Regions from separate parts of the Geodermatophilus sp. SYSU D00742 genome, predicted to be linked through region 2. Evidence: riboswitches for the same ligand, from Rfam matches in the RefSeq annotation. Region 2 holds a riboswitch; the other holds the start of a gene.
What was found. Region 2 has a riboswitch for thiamine pyrophosphate ahead of ACI78V_RS16540 (ECF transporter S component). Riboswitches for the same ligand answer to the same signal wherever they lie in the genome.
Positions count from the first base shown of each region.

Region 1 (7,073 bases), on a different contig from region 2:
TCGCGTCATCCGCACCCATGCGCTCTGGTCGACCATGCGCCCATGATCGCCCCCGGCCCCGACGGGACTGCCACCCGGCTCCCAGGCCCCGTCCAGGCTGCCGTCGCACGCTCGCAGGCGCAGGCGGTCCACCGGGGCCCGCCGGACGACGGGAGGCGGACGTGACCACGACCAGCACCGAGCGCAGGATCCGGCGGCGCATGCGCACCCGCACCCTCACGCCCCCGACCGACGGCGTCCTCCCGGCCGACCGCGCCGTCGGCCAGGACCTCACGGTGCCGGGCGGGCCGGTGCCCCCGCGGTGACCCGCCAGTCCGGCGGCTCGGCGACGTGCAGCGCCGGGTCGTCGGCGGCGAGGGTGCGCACCGGCCCGGGCGGCGTGCCGGGGCCCTCGAAGCGCACCGTGACCCGCCCCAGGCCCCGCCCCCACACCCAGCCGGGGCCGAGTTGGTCGTGCCGGACGTCCTGGCCCGGCCACCAGCGCTGCTCCGCGGGCAGCGGGTCGGCCGGGTCCTCGACCGGGTCGTCGGCCGACAGCGGCTCCTCGTCGGCCGGGGGGGCGTCGTCGGCCGCGAACAGGTCCCCCTGCGCGTAGGGCGACAGCCCCGAGACGCCGACGCCGAGCAGCCGCAGCCCGCCGGCGGTGCCGGCCTCGGTGAGCAGCCGGCGCGCGATCGTGGCGATCGCCCGCGGGTCGTCGGTCGGCTGGGGCAGCGTCTGCGAGCGGGTGAGCGTGGTGAAGTCGTAGCGGCGCAGCTTGAGCGTCACCGTCCGCCCCGACAGGGCGGCGTCGCGCAGCCGCGTGGCCACCCGCCCGGCCATCGTGTCGATCTCCCGCGTGAGGACGGCGACGTCGGTGAGGTCGCGCTCGAACGTCGACTCCTGCGACACCGACTTCGCGCCCCGCTCGGCGACCACCGGCCGGTCGTCCTCGGCGCGGGCCAGCGCGTACAGGCCCGCGCCGTGCGCCCGCCCGACCAGCGCCACCAGGTCCGGCAGCGACCGGGCGGCGAGGTCGGCCACGGTCTTGACGCCGACCTGGTGCAGCCGCTCGGCGGTGGCGGGGCCGACCCCGCCCAGCCGGGTCACCGGCAGCGGGTGCAGGACCTCCAGCTCCCGGCCCGGGCGGACGACGACCAGCCCGTCGGGCTTGTCGAGGTCGGAGGCGATCTTGGCCATGAGCTTCGACGACCCGATGCCGACCGACCCGGTGACCCCGCCGGTCGCCGCCGCGATCGCCTCCTTCAACCGGCGCCCGAGCGCGGTCACGCCGTCCACCGAGAGGTCGTGCGGCCCGCCGGCGGCGAGGTCCACGTAGGCCTCGTCCAGCGAGGCGGGCTCGACCAGCGGGGAGAGCTCGCGCAGCAGCTCCATGACGACGTCGGAGGTGCGCCGGTAGGCCGAGAACCGGCCGCCGAGGAAGGCCGTCCCCGCCGGGCAGCGCCGCCGCGCCTCCGCCGTGGACATCGCCGAGCGCGCCCCGTAGGCCCGCGCCTCGTAGGACGCCGTCGCCACCACCCCGCGGCCCCCGACCCCGCCGACCACCACCGGGCGCCCGCGCAGCGACGGCTTGTCGCGCTGCTCGACCGCGGCGAAGAAGGCGTCGAGGTCCAGGTGGAGGATGCTCGCCTCCCGCCGCACGCCCCACCTCCTCGCTGTCGCCGGCCACCCCCATGGTCGCCCGTCGTCCGACCGGGTGACGCGGGGGTCAGCCGAGCGCGTCGGGCCAGGTCTCCCGCTGGTGCGCCGAGCGCCAGAACTCCAGCTCGTACCGGGTGGCGACGGTGAACGCGCGCCGCATCGCCGGCTCCGCGTCGGGGGACGCCTCGGCCGCCGCGTCGGCGAGCGCGCGCGCCCGGCGGGCGGACTGCTGGAACTCCGCGGAGTCGTACACGGCGACCCAGCGCAGGAACGGGTGCCCGGGGACGAGCCCGGCGGTCCGCGCCAGGCGTGCGCCGACGTCGGCGTACACCCAGTAGCAGGGCAGGACGGCCGCGGCGCCCACGGCGTACGGGGCCGTGGCCGCGGTGGCCACCAGGTAGGAGACGTAGGCCAGGCAGGTGGGCGAGTGCACCGGCCCGCCGGCCGTGCGGTCGGCCGCGGGGAGCCCGGCGGACAACAGGTCGGCCTGCACCTGCCGCTCCACCGTCGCGGTGGCGGCCGCGGACGTCGTCCAGAAGGACGCGGCGGCGGAGTCCGGAGCGCGGGCCCCCAGCAGCGCCAGCGCCCGCGCGTAGTCGGCGAGGTACAGGCCGTCCTGCTCCAGGTAGTGCCGGAACGCGGCCGGGGCGAGGGTGCCCGCCCCCAGCTCGGCCAGGAACGGCAGGCCGTCGATGGCCGCTCGCAGCCCGGCGGTGCCCGCCCAGGCGCGCTCGCTGAACGAGCTCACGACGGCCAGATGCCGGCGAAGTGGTGCACCGGACCCGCCCCCGAGCCGATGCCGAGCCCGACCCCGCCGGCCAGTGCCGCCTGCAGGTAGTCCCGCGCCCGCTCCACCAGCGGCGGCCAGTCGCCGGCACCGTGGCGGGCGGCCAGCGCGGCCAGCGCCGAGGACAGCGTGCAGCCGGTGCCGTGGGTGGCCGTGGTCGCCACCCGGGGCCGCCGGGTGCGGACGGCGCCGTCGGCGGTGACCAGGACGTCGACGCTCTCCTCGCCGCCCAGGTGGCCGCCCTTGAGCAGCACCGCCCGCGGCCCCAGCGCCAGCAGCGCCTCGCCCTGCGTGACCAGCCCGTCGACGTCGGCGGCGGGCGCGGTGTCCAGCAGCGCCGCCGCCTCGGGCACGTTGGGGGTGACCAGGTCGGCCAGCGGCAGGAGCGTGGTGCGCACGGCGTCCACCGCGGGCTCGTCGATGAGCCGGTGCCCGCTGGTCGACACCATCACCGGGTCGCACACCACCGGGCCCGTGGGGCGGGCGGCCAGGACGCCGGCCACCGCGGCCACCACCTCCGCCGTCCCGAGCATGCCGAGCTTCGTGGCGTGCACCGGGACGTCGTCGAGCAGCGTGTGCAGCTGCTGGGCGACGAACTCCGCCGGCACCGGGTGCACGCCGGTCACCCCGCGGGTGTTCTGCGCGGTGAGCGCGGTCAGCACCGCCGTCCCGTAGGCGCCGAGGGCGCTGAAGGTCTTGAGGTCGGCCTGGATGCCGGCCCCGCCGCTGGGGTCGCTGCCGGCGACGGTCAGCGCGACGGGCACGGTCGGCGTGGTCACCGGTGTGCCCCCACGGCCCGGCCGGCCGCGATCTGCGCGCGCAGGGCACGGGCCGCCGCCTCGGGGTCGGCCGCCGCGCAGATCGCCGACACCACGCAGATGCCGTCCACCCCGGTGCGGGCGACGGCGGCCGCCCGGCCGGTGTCGATGCCGCCGATCGCCACCGCGGCCAGGCCGCCGGTGCGCGCCGCCGCGGCCAGCGCCGCGGTGCCCTCGAGGCCCAGCCCCGGCGCGGCGTCCGGCTTGGTCGGGGTGGGCCAGACCGGGCTGAGCCCGACGACGTCGACGGTGCCGGCCGGCAGGGCCAGCGCCGCGTCGAGCTCGGCGGCCGAGGAGACGCTCACCCCGACCAGCCGGCCCGGGCCGAGCAGCGCGCGGGTCTCCGTCGGTGGCAGGTCGTCCTGGCCGACGTGCACGCCGTCGGCGCCTGCGACCAGGGCGACGTCCACCGCGTCGTTGACCACCACGGGGACGTCGGGCCGGTCGGCCAGCGCCGCCTGCACCGCCCGGGTGAGCGCCAGCAGCTCCCGGCGGGCGGCGGTCTTGTCCCGCACCTGGACGGCGGTGACGCCGCCGGCCACCGCGGCGCGGACGACGTCGGCGACCGGCCGCGGGGAGCACAGCGCGGAGTCGGTGACCAGGTAGAGGGTGGGGTCGAACCGGGTCACCGGTGGTCCCGGAGGTCGGCCCGGGCCAGGGAGTCGCCGTCGAGGGTGTCGAGCGCGTCGAGCCAGGCCGGGGCGAAGGTGCCCGGGCCGTCGGCGACGTCGGCGGCGACCTCGGCGGCCAGCGCGACGTGGGCGTGCGCGGCCACTGTCCCGGTGATCGCGTCGCCGGTCGCGGCGACGTAGGCGGCCACCAGCGCGCCCAGGGCACACCCGGCGCCGGTGGTGCGGGTGAGCAGCACCGAGCCGCCGCCCACGCGGACCGTGCGCCGTCCGTCGGTGACCAGGTCGACCTCGCCGCTGACGGCCACCACCCCGCCGGTCCGGCGGGCCAGCTCGGCTGCCGCCGGGGCTGCGGCGTCGGCGCCGGCGGTGCTGTCGACCCCCCGGCCGCCGCCGCCCGCGCCCGCCAGTGCCATCACCTCCGAGGCGTTGCCGCGGACCACCGTGGGCCGCGCCTCGACCAGCTCGGCGGCGAGGCCGGTGCGGAAGGCCAGCGCGCCCACGGCGACCGGGTCGAGCACCCAGGGCGTCCCTGCCGCACCCGCCGACCGGGCCGCCAGGCGCATCGCCTCGGCGGTGCGGGCGTTGACCGTGCCCACGTTGACCAGCACGGCCGAGGCGACGGCGGCGAAGTCGGCGGCCTCCTCGGGGGCGTCGACCATCGCCGGTGCCGCGCCCGCGGCCAGCAGGGCGTTGGCGGTGAAGGCCTGCACGACCGTGTTGGTCAGGCAGTGCACCAGGGGGGTGGTGGCGCGCAGGGCCGCCCGGGCCGCGCGCAGGTCGTCGGCATCCATGCCGTGACATCCCTTCGCCAGTACGAACTGGAGCAGGTTCGACGGGTGTGCTCTCAGTCCCCTGCCGGGGGACACCCCGTGTCACTTCGCCGCCGAACCTAACAGCCGGACGGTCAGGCGGCGGCGGTCACCGCGGGCCGCGCGACCGGAGCGGCCGGTCCGCCGGCGAGCACGGGAGACGGCCGGAAGCCCCGGGCGATCAGGAAGACGGCGAGGCTCATCTCCCAGGCGGCGACGGGGAGGGCGGCGGCCATGCCCCACACGGAGACCTGCTCGTAGAGGCCGAACAGGACCGCGGTCGACGACGCGAACACCAGCGGGCCACCGACCAGGCCGAGGACGGCGATCCAGCGTGGCACGAGCCGGGACCGGTACACGAGAGACGCCAGCAGCAGGCTGTTGACGCCGATGACGAGCCCGGGGCCGAGCAGGAAGGTCCAGTCGTGGACGGCGACGAGCGCCTCGGCGACCGCCACGAGGGCCCGGTCGTCCGCGCCTCCGGTGGACGCCTCGCGGAGGGTCACCACCGCGAGGACGGCCACGATGCCGACGGTGATCAGCGCCGCCTCCAGCAGGCGCCCGCAGACGTAGCCGAGTGCGACGCCCTCGTCCTGTCCCCGCACCACCGGGTAGAGCGCGACCGCGGTGCCGATGCAGGAGGCGGCGAGGACGACCTCGAGGAAACCGCCCCACAGCACGCGCGTGTCGGCTCCCGCCCCGAGGACGTACCCGGGGTCCCCCAGCACCGGCTGGTAGAGCGCCAGCGCGATGACCGCGGTGACGGCCGCGACGACGAAGAACACCCCCGCGACGACGGCGGACCCCCTGTGCGAGCTCATGGCCTTTCCTCCATTCTTCCGGTGTACGGCGTACACCCGTGGTCCGGACGTTAGGTGTACGCCGTACACCTGTCAAGGTCCTAGGCTCGGGCGTCGCGACGGGAGGTGGTCGGATGGCCCAGCGGGAGGGCGTGCGCCGGGCGCCGCTCAGCAGGGAGCGCGTGCTGGGGGCGGCGGTGGCACTGGCCGACGACGCGGGCATCGCCGCGGTGAGCATGCGGCGGCTGGCCCAGGAGCTCGGCGTGGTGCCGATGGCGCTGTACAAGCACGTCGCGAACAAGGACGAGCTGCTCGACGGCATGGTCGACGTCGTCATCGGCGAGGTGGAGCCGGTGGACCCGGCGTCGGGGTGGAGGGACGCCGTCCGCCGGCGCGTGCTCTCGGCGCGGGCGGCGGTGCTGCGCCACCCGTGGGCGCGGCAGGCGATCGAGTCCCGCACCCGCCGGACCGCTGCGGTCCTCGGGTACATGGACTCCGTCGCCGGCCTGTTCCTGGCCGGGGGCTTCTCCGCCGACCTGACCCACCACGTGATGCACACGCTGGGCAACCGCATCTGGGGGTTCAGCCCGGAGCTGTTCGACGAGCCGCCGGGCGCCGACGCACCGGCGCCGACCCGTGCGGAGCAGGAGGCCGTGGCGGCGGAGTTCGCGCAGCGCTACCCGCACATCCTCGAGATCGCCACGGTCGCGACCCGGGGCGACCTGTCCGGTCCCGGCTCGGGCTGCGACGAGCAGTTCGAGTTCGAGTTCGCCCTCGACCTGCTCCTCGACGGGTTCGACCGCCTCCGGCAGCACGGCTGGAGCTCTGCCCGGGCGCGCTCGACCGTCGGGCCCGGGTGAGGCGCCCGGGCCGGCTCAGGCGTCGGTGAGGGCGGTCGCCGGCAGCCAGTCGGCGTCCAGCAGCTCGGCGATCTCCTGCAGGGACGACGTGTCCGCGCCGGCCGTCGAGCCGCTGACCGCCAGCCGCTCCACCATCACGCGGGCCACCTGCTCCTCCACGGTGTCCTCGGCGAAGGCCACCCGCCACGGTGAGACCTGCCCGTCGCGGTGGGTGCGGCCGGTGACCTGCCGCGCCTGGATGCCGGAGAACCGCGGCTGGTGGAACAGCCCGACCCGCGGGGTCGTGGAGGCGGTCGTCCCGTCGGGCAGGAGCTCGCCGGCGTGCAGGCTGATGGAGGCGGTGACGGTGAGGACGCAGACCGGGGCCGCCCCGGTCTGGAAGCGCAGCCGCTCGGCCTCGACGTCGAACCGGTCGCGGCCGTAGACCGCGGCGACCGGCACCCCGCTGTCCAGCAGCGCCTCGCGGATCGGGTCGGCCGCCGTCTCGACGAACTCCACCGAGACCGCGACCTGCCGCTCCGCCTCCACCTGCGCCTTGACCCAGTCCACGGTCGCCTGGGCCCGGATCAGCCCGGCCTTCTGCCGGAACCGCAGCAGCGCCGCGCGGCCCCGGGCGCTCTGGCGGGCGCGCCGGGCCAACCGCATCTCGGCTCGGAACTCCTGCCACTCGGAGTCGTAGGCGGCCCGCTCGGCCGGCGTCAGGGCGACCGGCGTCCCGGTGACCGA
Region 1 is NZ_JBJGYJ010000012.1:28,049-35,121, reverse strand. Features, by position in the region: gene ACI78V_RS10460 (class I SAM-dependent methyltransferase) at 1-36, opposite strand, end outside; gene ACI78V_RS10455 (hypothetical protein) at 162-305, shown strand; gene ACI78V_RS10450 (DNA polymerase IV) at 271-1,641, opposite strand; gene ACI78V_RS10445 (TenA family protein) at 1,709-2,389, opposite strand; gene thiD (bifunctional hydroxymethylpyrimidine kinase/phosphomethylpyrimidine kinase) at 2,386-3,207, opposite strand; gene thiE (thiamine phosphate synthase) at 3,204-3,875, opposite strand; gene thiM (hydroxyethylthiazole kinase) at 3,872-4,669, opposite strand; TPP riboswitch at 4,662-4,758, opposite strand; gene ACI78V_RS10425 (DUF4386 domain-containing protein) at 4,783-5,508, opposite strand; gene ACI78V_RS10420 (TetR/AcrR family transcriptional regulator) at 5,622-6,347, shown strand; gene ACI78V_RS10415 (helicase) at 6,363-7,073, opposite strand, start outside.
Region 1: linked by a shared signal. The riboswitch ahead of thiM (hydroxyethylthiazole kinase) and the one ahead of ACI78V_RS16540 (ECF transporter S component) in region 2 are both predicted to bind thiamine pyrophosphate.

Region 2 (7,073 bases):
GCGCGACCCCGGAGTCGAAGCCGCGCGCGTCCATGGCGGTCGCCAGCCGCGTGCCGCGCCGGATCGCGGCCACGAGCAGGGCGAACGCCGTACCGGCCACCAGCCGGACCGCGGCGACGGGGTTCCCCCCGGCGTCCACGCCCCGGGCGCGGCGGGCCGAACGGATCGTCTCCCACTCCGCCGCCAGCAGCGGCACCAGCCGCAGCGCGGCCAGCGCGCCGTAGGCGAAGCGCGTGGACACCCGCCAGTGCACGGTCAGCGCGTCGGCCAGCCGCACCGGGTCGGTGGAGGCCACGAGCAGCACCCCCGGCAGCGCCAGTGCCACCACGCGCACCCCCCAGGTCGCGCCGCTGAGCCACGCGGCCGCACCGTCGAGGGCGCCGAAGGCGACGTTGACCCAGGCCACACCGGCCGCGCTGAGCAGCAGCGGCCAGGTGCGCCGCAGCACCTCGCGGGGGCGGGTGAGCCCGGCGGCGGGGAGGAGCGCGAGCTCCGCGGCGAGCACGACCGCCGGGGTCACCAGGTCGCCGCTGACCAGCAGCAGGACCGTCACCAGGGCGATGGCGGTGAGCTGGGCGACCGGGTTCACCGCCGACAGCGGGACGGCGCGGGCCGGACCGAGGGCGAGCGGCGCGGTCACGGCACGGCCACCGGCGCGCCCAGGCTCACCACGTCGTCGGCGAGCGCGGCGACCACGGCGGCGTCGTGGGTGACCAGGCACAGCGCCCGGTCGCCGTCCTGCTGCTCGGCCAGCAGCGCCACCAGCCCGGCCCAGGTGTCGCGGTCCTGCCCGAAGGTCGGCTCGTCCAGCACCAGCACCCGCGGGCGGGTCGCCAGCGCCGTGGCCACCGACAGCCGCCGCTGCTGGCCGCCGGAGAGGGTGAACGGGTTGGCCTCGGCCAGCGGCGCGAGGCCCAACCGCTCGAGCAGTTCGTCGGCCCGCCGGGCCGCCTCGCCGTGGCGCGCCCCGGCGCGCAGCGGCCCCAGGGACAGCTCGTCCCGGACGCGGCCGGTGAGGAACTGGTGCTCCGGGTGCTGGAACACGGTGCCGATCCGCTCCACCAGTTCCGCCGCCGCCCAGCGCGAGGGCGGCCGGCCGGGACGGCGCAGGCCGGCGGTGAGCGCGGGTGCGGCGGTGACCCGGCCGGTGGTGGGCGCGCGCAGCCCGGCCAGCAGCAGCGCCAGCGTGGACTTGCCGGTGCCGTTGGGGCCGGTGACCGCCAGCGTCCGCCCGGCCCGCAGGACGGCGTCGGTCGGCGGCAGCGCGGGGACGGCGGAGCCGCGGTGGGTGTACCCGGCGGCGTGGGCGGACAGCAGCGGCTCCCCGGGCGGGTGCGGGTGCCGTTCGGGGAACCGCAGCGGCGCCGGCGTCCACCCGGGCCCGTGCTCGACGGCGCCGCCGCCCGGCAGCAGCTCCACGACGCGGTCGACCAGCGGCAGCCAGGCCTCGGCGTCGTGGTCGACGACGACGAGCGTGGCGCCGCGGTCGGCGACGGCCCTGGTGACCGCGTCGCGGACCAGCGCGGCGCCGGCCGGGTCCAGCTGGGCGGTGGGCTCGTCCAGGAGCAGGAGACCCGGCCGCGGGGCGAGGGCGCCGGCCAGCACCAGCCGCTGCTTCTGCCCGCCGGACAGCGCCCCGGTCGGCCGGTCGCGCCCGAGGTCGAACCCGACGGCGTCCAGGGCGACGTCGACGGCCGGCCAGATGCAGTCCGGCGGCGTACCGACGTTCTCCAGCCCGAAGGCGACATCGTCCCCGGCGCGGGTCATGACCAGTTGGGCGTCCGGGTCCTGGAACACCATGCCGACCCGCTGCCGCCGCCGGTCCGGCGCGGCGCCGTCGACGGTCAACTCGCCGACGGCGTCGCCGCTCTCCGGGTCCAGCAGCCCGCCCAGCGCCCGCAGCAGCGTGGACTTCCCCGACCCGGACGCACCGGTGAGCAGCACCCGCTCGCCGGGGGCGATCCGCAGGTCGACGTCCCGCACCGCCCAGGCCCGCCGGGTGGCGTGCCGGAAGCCCCACCCGGCCAGCGCGACGGCGGCCGGTGCGGTGCCGGTCAGTGCCGGGTGCGGCCGGAGGCGAACGACGACAGCGCGCCGCTGGCCGCCAGCGCCCGGGTCAGCAGCACCCCGCCGACGCCGGCCACGACCGCGGTGCTGGCCACGACGAGGGCGACGTAGGTCGTCTTCCAGCCCGCGGTCCAGTCCGGGTAGTAGTAGAGGAGGTCGAGGACGGCGGCCATCGCACCGGCCAGCACCGCCGACAGCAGCGCCGGCACCCACCCGAACCAGCGGTAGCGGAACGCGGCGAACCCGGCCTCACCGGCCAGGCCCTGGAGGATGCCGTAGACGATCGTCGTCGTCCCCCAGGCCGAGCCGAGCAGCGCGGAGACGACCGCCGCCACGAGCTCGGCGAACAGACCGGCACCGGGCTTGCGGACCACCAGCGGCGCGAGCACCGCCGGGATGAGCCAGACGCCGTACATGAAGGCCTGCGCGGGCGGGAAGGCGGCGAACGCCGTCCCGGTGCCGGCCCACAGCAGGCCCCAGGCCCAGAAGACGACGCCGAAGGCGACGCCGAGGACGGCGGTGACGACGATGTCGACGGTGCGCCAGCGGGCGCGGCGCTCCCCGGCAGGTGCAGCCGACGACGGACGGACGGCCTGGTCGGCCATGGTGTTCCTCCAGACTCCCTGCGCCGGCATGACCCGGATCAGGTTCGAGGGTCTGCGGGATCCCGCACTCTCAGCGCCGAGGCGCTCCCCTGCTGTGTGTTCGGTTGTGGCACCCAGCGTAGCCCTCGCCGGTGCCACCACGACCGTCCCCCCGACCGCCGCCGCCTCAGCCGAGGACGAAGCCCAGGAGCAGGTGGCCGTTGAGCCCGATGATCAGGGTGGCCACCACCGCGCCGGCGATCGTGGTGACCGGGCGGTTCACCCAGTGGCCCATGACCGAGCGGCGGGAGGTCAGCCACAGCAGCGGCACCAGGGCGAAGGGGATGCCGAAGGACAGCACGACCTGCGACCAGACCAGCGCGGTCGTGGGGTCCCCGCCCAGCACGAGCACCGCCAGCGCGGGGGCGAGGGTGATCAGCCGGCGGGCCAGCACCGGGATGTGGCGGCGCAGGAAGCCGGCCATGACCACCTGCCCGGCGTGGGTGCCGACCGAGGAGGAGGCGAAACCCGACGCCAGCAGCGCGACGGCGAAGGCCAGCGCCGCGCCGGTGCCCAGCTGGTCACCGAGGCCGGCGTGCACGCTCTCCAGCGACTCGATGCCGTCGTCGGCGGTGAACAGCTGGGCGGCGATGACGAGCATCGCGGCGTTGACCAGCCCGGCCAGGCCCATGGCCACGAGGACGTCGATGCGCTGGGCCTTGAGCAGCCGGCGCCGGCCGCTCTCGGTGCGCCCGGCCGTGACGACGTCGCCGTAGCGGCCCGGGGTGAGCGCCGAGTGCACGTAGATGACGTGCGGCATGACCGTGGCGCCCAGGATGCCGGTGGCCAGCAGCAGGCTCTCCGAGCCGGAGAACGACGGCACCAGGCCCGAGGCGACCCCGCCGGCGTCGACGCCGGAGCCGACCAGCGTGTAGCCGAAGCCCAGCCCGATGACCAGCAGCAGCCCGGCGATCACCCGCTCGAACGGCCGGTGCCCGCGGGACTGCGCCGCGAGCAGCACGAACGCGACCACCGCGGTGATGACCCCGCCGATCGGCAGGGGGACGCCGAACAGCAGGTTCAGCGCGACCGCGCCGCCGACGATCTCGGCCAGGTCGGTGGCGATCGCCACCGCCTCGGCCTGCACCCACAGGCCCTTCGTGACCGGCCGGGGGAGGTTCTCCCGGCACAGCGTGGCCAGGTCGCGGCCGGTGGCGAGCCCGAGCTTGGCGGTCAGCGACTGGATGAGCATCGCCATGAGGTTCGCCGCGACGATGACCCACAGCAGCGTGTAGCCGAAGGAGGCGCCGCCGGAGAAGTTGGTCGCGAAGTTGCCCGGGTCGACGTAGGCCACCGCGGCCACGAACGCCGGCCCCAGCAGGGGCCAGATGCGGCGCCGGCTGCCCGGGGCCGGCCTCCGTCCGGGCGAGCCGACCAGGGTGGTCGGCAGGACGGCGGCCTCGGTCTTCGACAGGTACACGGCGGCCTCGCAACGACACGACGGGTGGGTGGGCGCTCCTGCCTGTGCCCGCGCCGGTTGACACGCCGGGGCCAACGTGTGGCCCTGGGGGGCCGAGGTGAGGCTGCCCTGCCCGCCGTGGCCCCGCGGCCGCGAGCCGCTCGGTCGCCGCGGCCTACCCGCGCCGTGCCGCCGCGAGCTCCGCCGCCGCGACGACCGCCTCGATCCGGTGGGCGTGCGCGCCGCGCCAGTAGAGCCGGTCGCAGGCGGGGCAGCGGGAGAACTCGTCGTAGGTCTGCCGCGTGCCGGGTGGCAGCCGGTGGGCGACGTCGGCCTTGGCGACCGCGGTGAGGCGGGCGCCGCAGGCGGTGCAGCGGGTGAGCGGGGCCAGCGGGGGAGCGAACCGGTCGAGGACGTCGGCCAGCTGCTCGTCGGGCCGGCTGCCGCGCACCAGCGCCCCCCGTACCAGGGCCCGGCGCATGAGCAGCCCGCGGTCCTGGGTGAGCAGGGCGCGGTGCTCGGCGTTCGCGCGCTCCACCAGGTCGCGGTCGTCGGCGTCGTTGGACTACGCGGCGTCCTGCCCGAGCAGCCGGAGCCGCCGGGCCAGCGCGCCCAGCCCGACGTCGAGCACGAACCCGCCCGGCGGTGCGGGCTGCGGGCGTGCCACCGGGACGACGTCGACCACGCCACCCCTGTGCGCGCGGGCGTCCGGTCCGGCCGGGACGCCGTCCAACCGCAGCCCGCCCACCTCGGTCGGCGGGACGCCGGCCGCGCGGAGCAGGTGCCCGAGCGTGGCGTCGGGGTCGAAGGCCAGCCGCCGCTCCCGGGCGGGACGGTCCCGTGGCCGGAGGAGGAAGGCCAGCTCCGGCGGAACCCGGACGACGACGCTCACGTCAGGGTCCTCCGGCGACGGTCGAGCGGGAGGACGTCGGGGGCGACCACGCCTCCCCGACGACCTCGACCACCCGCGGGTCGGCCCCTCGGCCCTGCTCGTGCCCGGGCGGGCCGGGGACGACGTCGCCGCGGCGGCGGAACTCCTGCAGGGCTTCGCTGACGGGCACGCGCGAGTGGTCCATGCCGGGCCTCTACCCGGATGCCCCGCACTGGTACTTGAACAATCAACAAACGAGGGGCAGACTGGTGACCAGTCGTCCGAGGGAGCACCCGTCATGCCGGTCCAGCGTCTCAACCACGCCGTCCTCTACGTCCGGGACGTCGCCCGCAGCCACGCCTTCTACCGCGACGTGCTGGGGTTCCGGGCCAAGACGGAGATCCCCGGCGCGGCGGTCTTCCTGCAGGCGGAGGGGTCGTCCAACGACCACGACCTCGGCCTGTTCCAGATCGGCGCGGGCGCCGGTGCCTCGGAGGCCGGCCGGCGCACCGTCGGGCTCTACCACCTGGCGTGGGAGGTCGACACGCTCGCCGAGCTGGCCCGCATCCGCGACGCGCTGCTGCAGGCAGGGGCGCTGGTCGGGATGTCCGACCACGTGACCACCAAGGCCCTCTACGCCCACGACCCGGACGGCCTGGAGTTCGAGGTCTCCTGGCTGCTGCCGGCGGAGGCGATCACCCCGGAGCTCCTGGAGGGCGCGGCCATGACCTCGCCGCTGGACCTCGACCGCGAGATCGCCCGCTACGGCGCCCACACCCGCGGTGGCGTCGGGGTCTCCGTCCCGGCCTGAGGACGTCGGGGAGGATGCCTCCCCGTGGAACCGGTCGAGCTGACCGCCGGTGAGCTGCACCTGCGGTCCTGGCGTGCGGACGACGCCGACGACGTCCTGGTCGCGATGCAGGACCCGCTGCTGCGCCGGTGGAACGCCGTCCCGGCCACCACCCGCGCCGACGTGGTCGCGTTCCTGCGCCGGCGGGCCGACTGGTCCGCCGGCGACCACGCCTCCTGGGCCGTCGTCGACGCCGCGACCGGCGCGCTGCTCGGCTCCCTGTCGCTGCACTCGATCGACCGGGCGCAGGCCGGGGCCTCGGTCGGCTACTGGACGGTGCCCGCGGCCCGCGGGCGTGGGGTGGCGCCTCGCGGGGTGGACGCCGTGTGCCGCTGGGCGTTCGCGGAGCTGGCCGTCGACCGCGTGGAGCTGTGCCACGCCGTCGAGAACGCCGCCTCCGGGCGGGTCGCGGGCAAGGCCGGGTTCACCCTCGAGGGCCGGCTGCGCCGCTCCTACCGCTACGGCGACGGCGTCAGGCACGACGAGCTGCTGTGGAGCCGGCTGTCCGACGACCCGGCCCCCGACCTGGGTCGACCGGCGGCCTGAACGCGCACACGACGCGGACGCCCGACCGGCGAGGGGTTGACACGGCCCGCGGCTGACATCTGAGATGTCAGTTGTGACCCTCGCCCCGGTGGGCCGCGTGCTGCTGCGCGACGTCGCCCTGACCCGCATCCGGGAGGCGATCGTCTCCGGCGATCTCGAGCCCGGCGCGGTGGTCAAGGACGCCGAACTGGCCGGCCGACTGGGCCTGTCGGTCGCCCCGGTGCGGGCAGCCCTCGCCCGCCTGGCCGACGAGGGCCTGGTGGAGTCCAAGCCGCAGAGCCACACCCGGGTCACCCCGCTGCGGGTAGGGGAGGTCCGCGACGCCGCCGTCGTCGTCCGGGCGATGCACGAGCTGGCCACCCGGGAGGCCGCGGCGGCCACGCGCCCGGAGGACCTCGCCGCCATGCGCGCGGCCAACGCCCGGTTCGCCGCCGCGCTCGCCGCCGGGGACGCCGATGCCGCCCTCGCCGCGGACGACGACCTGCACGCCGTCCTGCTCGACCGCTGCGGCAACGGCGCGCTCACCGCGACCGTCGCCCGCCTCGCCCCGGCCGTCCGCCGGCTGGAGCGCCGGCGCTTCGCCACCGCGCACGGGCGGGAGTCCGTCGTCCTGCACGACCGCCTGATCGCCGCCTGCGCGGCCTCCGACGTCGACGCCGCCGTCGCCACCACCACCGAGATCTGGACGGCGCTGCT
Region 2 is NZ_JBJGYJ010000025.1:24,004-31,076, reverse strand. Features, by position in the region: gene ACI78V_RS16550 (energy-coupling factor transporter transmembrane component T) at 1-640, opposite strand, end outside; gene ACI78V_RS16545 (ABC transporter ATP-binding protein) at 637-1,983, opposite strand; gene ACI78V_RS16540 (ECF transporter S component) at 2,055-2,672, opposite strand; TPP riboswitch at 2,670-2,773, opposite strand; gene ACI78V_RS16535 (Nramp family divalent metal transporter) at 2,839-4,131, opposite strand; partial or broken gene ACI78V_RS16530 (Mut7-C RNAse domain-containing protein) at 4,286-4,660, opposite strand; gene ACI78V_RS16525 (hypothetical protein) at 4,676-5,002, opposite strand; gene ACI78V_RS16520 (hypothetical protein) at 5,004-5,171, opposite strand; gene ACI78V_RS16515 (VOC family protein) at 5,280-5,792, shown strand; gene ACI78V_RS16510 (GNAT family N-acetyltransferase) at 5,817-6,377, shown strand; gene ACI78V_RS16505 (GntR family transcriptional regulator) at 6,466-7,073, shown strand, end outside.